2 regions of the Shewanella sp. 1180_01 genome follow, and region 2 is predicted to be linked to the other one. Evidence: predicted binding sites of a transcription regulator. Region 2 holds the regulator's gene; the other holds the start of a gene.

Region 1 (2,420 bases), on a different contig from region 2:
GTTGGCGGCATGGATGCCGTCGTCGAGCCTATAGGGATATATTTACGGCGAGTCACTGGGGAAATAATGACAATTCATGCTGCATAACTGACGATAAAGTTATCTTGCTTTGGGGTAATAGCTTTTTAGCTGAACGAACAGCTAGAGGGTTGGTGAGGATTGGCATTGTTGCACCTGTGACCTTCTAAAACAGGATGTTTTAGTTGAGCCCTCAGGGACGCTTTTTGTTAAACAAATGAGGTGGCGAGTCACAGGGGAAACAATGACAATAAATGCTGCACAACTGAAGATACCATTATCTTGCTTTGGGGAACCAAATTGCAGGCATAAAAAAACCGCTGGGTAGCGGTTTTTATGCTCTGCAATCTTAACGGGTTTTAATCTAAACCGATTATAGACCCGCGTCAGCGCGCAGTGCTTCAGCTTTGTCTGTTGCTTCCCAAGGGAATTCGTTACGACCAAAGTGACCATAAGCGGCTGTCGCTTGATAAATCGGACGTGCTAAATCTAGCATGGCCGTTAAACCGTATGGACGCAGTTCGAAGTGTTGACGTACTAACTTGATCAGCAAATCTTCAGACACTTTACCCGTACCGAAGGTTTCGATGCTGATAGAAGTCGGTTCTGCCACACCAATAGCGTAAGACACTTGGATTTCACAGCGTTCAGCAAGACCTGCTGCCACTATGTTTTTTGCCACATAACGGGCAGCGTATGCCGCGCTACGGTCAACTTTTGATGGATCTTTACCAGAGAATGCGCCACCACCATGACGGGCCATGCCGCCGTAGGTGTCAACGATGATCTTACGACCGGTTAAGCCGCAATCGCCTACTGGGCCACCGATAACAAAACGGCCAGTTGGGTTGATAAAGAACTTAGTGTCTTTGTTTAGCCATTGAGCCGGTAATACTGGCTTGATGATGGTTTCCATCACGCCTTCAATTAAGTCGGCTTGTGAAACGTCATCTCTGTGCTGAGTCGACAATACGACGGCATCGATACCGACAATTTTGCCATCATCATAGGCAAACGTGACTTGGCTTTTCGCATCTGGGCGTAACCAAGGCAGGGTGCCGTTTTTACGCACTTCAGACTGACGCTTCACTAATGCGTGGGCATAAGTGATAGGCGCTGGCATGAGGACGTCGGTTTCGTTGTTGGCATAGCCAAACATTAACCCTTGGTCGCCTGCACCTTGCTCAGCAGGGTCAGCACGGTCTACACCTTGATTGATATCAGGTGATTGCTTACCAATGGCGTTTAATACCGCACACGAGTCTGCATCAAAACCCATATCTGAGTGGGTATAACCAATTTCACGCACCGTTTTACGGGTGATTTCTTCGATATCAACCCAAGCAGAAGTCGTGACTTCGCCACCGACTAATACCATGCCAGTTTTGACATAAGTTTCACACGCCACGCGTGCTTTTGGATCTTGAGCCAGAATTGCATCTAGCACAGCATCAGAAATCTGATCTGCAATCTTATCGGGATGACCTTCTGAGACCGACTCAGAAGTAAACAAGTGCTTTGCCATAGTAGGAAAATCTCGTCGTTAGCATTCAAACGTGTAGAAGCATCTACATCTAGACGGCTATTTTAGTTTAAATCCGATTGCCGATCACCCCCAGTGAGAAAAAATCCTCTCAGATTGTGACCTGAAAACGACTATGCTCAGTCTTAAAATGGTTATTTTACTTATATTTCATGCCATTAGGTTTACTCTTTTTTTGAGAAATTTATTTCACTATTACAAGTGATCCTTGCGAGGCCCACTCAAGTAAGCGCCAGTAAAGTGACTAGCTTGTTTCTACGAGTTTACGATTCGGCCATCTTTTGCTGAGTGAATGATAATTTTAGTTTGCGTCACACTGGCATGTAGGGGAAAATATGCGTCCAAATTGCCCGCTAGACCCCACAAACAAGCAGGAGAGAGCATGTCTTCCCGTAAAGTACTCGCAAACGCAATCCGTGCGTTAAGTATGGATGCAGTTCAAAAAGCAAATTCAGGCCATCCCGGCGCCCCAATGGGTATGGCAGATATTGCTGAAGTGCTGTGGAATGATTTCCTTAAGCACAACCCGACCAATCCTAAATGGGTAGATAGAGACCGTTTCGTCCTTTCTAATGGTCACGGTTCAATGCTGATCTACTCTTTACTTCACCTGACAGGTTATGAATTACCAATCGAAGAGCTGAAACAGTTCCGTCAATTGCATTCAAAAACCCCGGGTCACCCAGAATACGGTTACACCCCAGGTGTTGAAACCACAACGGGTCCACTCGGCGCGGGCATCAGCAATGCAGTCGGTATGGCGATTGCTGAAAAAACCTTAGCGGCACAGTTTAACCGTGATGGTCACGATATCGTTGATCACTACACTTACTGCTTCGTCGGCGACGGCTGTTTGATG
Region 2 (2,420 bases):
GCTCTGTGGGTCATAGTTGCGGGCACGGCCACCAAACTTTCAACGCCACCTAAACTTTCCGCCACGCTAAATAAGCTGAGTGCACTTAAAAAGGCCACCACTTCGGCCTCGCCGCCCTTGAGCTCAAAACTCAGCATAGCGCCAAAGCCCTTTTGTTGCTTGGCGGCAATGGCATGACCTGGGTGATCCGCAAGACCAGGGTAATAAACTTTGCTCACCACAGAGCTTTGCGTTAACACCTCAACAATGCGCTGGGCATTGGCTTGATGTTCACGAATTCGCACCGCTAAGGTACGTAGGCCGCGCAGGGTTAAGTAACTATCAAATGCCGATCCCGTTAAGCCTAACGTGTTCGACCACCAATGTAAGCTTTCGCCAATTTGTGCATCTTTGGCAACCACAGCGCCGCCAACCACATCGCTGTGACCATTGATGTATTTAGTGGTGGAGTGGATAACGATATCCGCGCCTAACAATAGGGGTTGTTGCAATATCGGCGATAAAAAAGTGTTATCGACCACCACCAGCGCGCCGACCTCATGGCTTGCCTTAGCAATAGCCTCGATATCCACCACACGCAATAGCGGGTTAGACGGGGTTTCGAGCCACACCATCTTAGGATTTTGCGCGATCGCTGCGGTTAACGCTTGGCTGTCGGTTTGATCAACCACAATCAGCTTAAACTGGCCTTTCTTCGCCAAATTAGTAAATAAACGGTAAGAACCGCCGTAGCAATCGTGGGGCACCACCAATAGGTCATCAGGGCCGAGCAAAGTGGTCACTAAGGTGATGGCCGCCATGCCAGTGCAGGTCACTATGCCAGTGGCGCCCTTTTCTAATTGCGCTAATGCTTCGCCTAAAATACAGCGTGTTGGGTTGCCTGAACGACTGTAATCGAATTCGCGAGGATTTTTATGACCATCGAAGGCGTAATTAGTCGACAAATAAATCGGTGGCACAACTGCGCCATATTGAGTATCGCTTTCGATACCCTGACGCACTGCCAGTGTGGCTAATTGACGCTCTGCCATGGGTGGACTCCTAAATTCGGTAGACTGATAGAGATGTCTGGACGTCTAAATGTACCTAAGCCCAACGCCATCGTCAATAGGCGTGAAGACGTTTAGACGTCTGAACATAAAGAAATCTGTTTGCAATCACAAAGAAATAGTAGCAATAATTTGACTGTTCTTTGTAAGGGTTTAAAATCTGCCCCGAATTTAGCGTTATAACAGGTGAGTCAATGACTGAATGGAATGGGGAATACATCAGCCCCTATGCTGAACATGGCAAGAAGAATGAACAAGTAAAAAAAATTACTGTGTCTATTCCGCTCAAAGTGCTTAAGGTCCTTACGGACGAACGAACTCGTCGTCAGGTCAATAATTTGCGTCACGCCACCAACAGCGAGCTGTTGTGTGAGGCATTTTTGCACGCCTACACTGGCCAGCCATTGCCTAACGATGAAGATCTGTCAAAAGATAGCCCAGACAGCATTCCCGCCGAAGCCAAGTTGCTGATGGACGAGATGGGGATCGAGTGGGAAGACATGGAATAGCGACTTGTCGCTGGCAAAGTTACATCACAGTGCTCATCAATAGGGATCGTTAACGATCCCTTTTTGTTTATATGGAATCCTATGTTTTCTATGATAGATCCACAGACTCTCGCCTTGGCCTCACTGATTGTATTTCTTGGCGCCTTAACCCAGAGCCTGATTGGGTTTGGCCTAGCGGTTGTCGCCAGTCCTTTGCTGTATATCGTCGATCCGCAGCTCGTACCGGGTCCCGTTATTGCCATGGGATTTACCATCTCGCTACTGACCTTATTCCGGGAACGTGGTCATTTAGAATTCAATGGCTTGCAATATGCGCTTATAGGTCGCGTGCCCGGTGGTTTTATCGGCGCGAGTCTGTTGCTGTTTGCGCCTCAGCCCATACTCGGGTTATCCATCGCCGCCATTGTGGCTGTCGCGGTTATACTCAGCCTGTATAAATTCAGCCTGCCAGTGAATAAGAAAACCCTCTTTGGGGCGGGCGTCGTCTCGGGGATTTTCGGTAATATTGCCGCTATTGGTGGCCCGCCGATGGCGATTCTATTGTCAGGCAAAGACGCTTCGCAGTTTCGTGCCGCCCTGTCGGCCTTCTTCATTTTTAGCTCCACCATAGCTATGGTCATTTTGGCGATCACTGGCTTATTAGAATTGAAGCACCTGTGGCTGTCGTTAATGTTGCTGCCTTCAGTGCTTTTAGGGTATTTAGTCGCGGGGCGATTAGTGGGCAGTGTCGATAAAGATAAAACTAAAATGGCGACCTTAGTCCTATGCAGTATCAGCGCCTTAGTGCTAACGGTGAAATCGGTTATCGAGTTATTGCCCCAATAAGCGTCCTGCTTGTATTGGCAAATCATCTGAAGATTCA

The links. The regulator MetJ, encoded in region 2, represses methionine synthesis genes. The targets are predictions, from matches to a motif close to TAGACGTCTAGACGTCTA.
Region 1: a site for MetJ is predicted at 1,586-1,603, ahead of metK (methionine adenosyltransferase). Genes of this name have one in related genera too.

The regions. Positions count from the first base shown of each region.
Region 1 covers NZ_VXCT01000038.1:44,979-47,398, reverse strand. The annotation lists gene metK (methionine adenosyltransferase) at 392-1,543, opposite strand; gene tkt (transketolase) at 1,944-2,420, shown strand, end outside.
Region 2 covers NZ_VXCT01000073.1:10,904-13,323, forward strand. The annotation lists gene metB (cystathionine gamma-synthase) at 1-1,031, opposite strand, end outside; gene metJ (met regulon transcriptional regulator MetJ) at 1,244-1,558, shown strand; gene FW758_RS22475 (sulfite exporter TauE/SafE family protein) at 1,640-2,383, shown strand.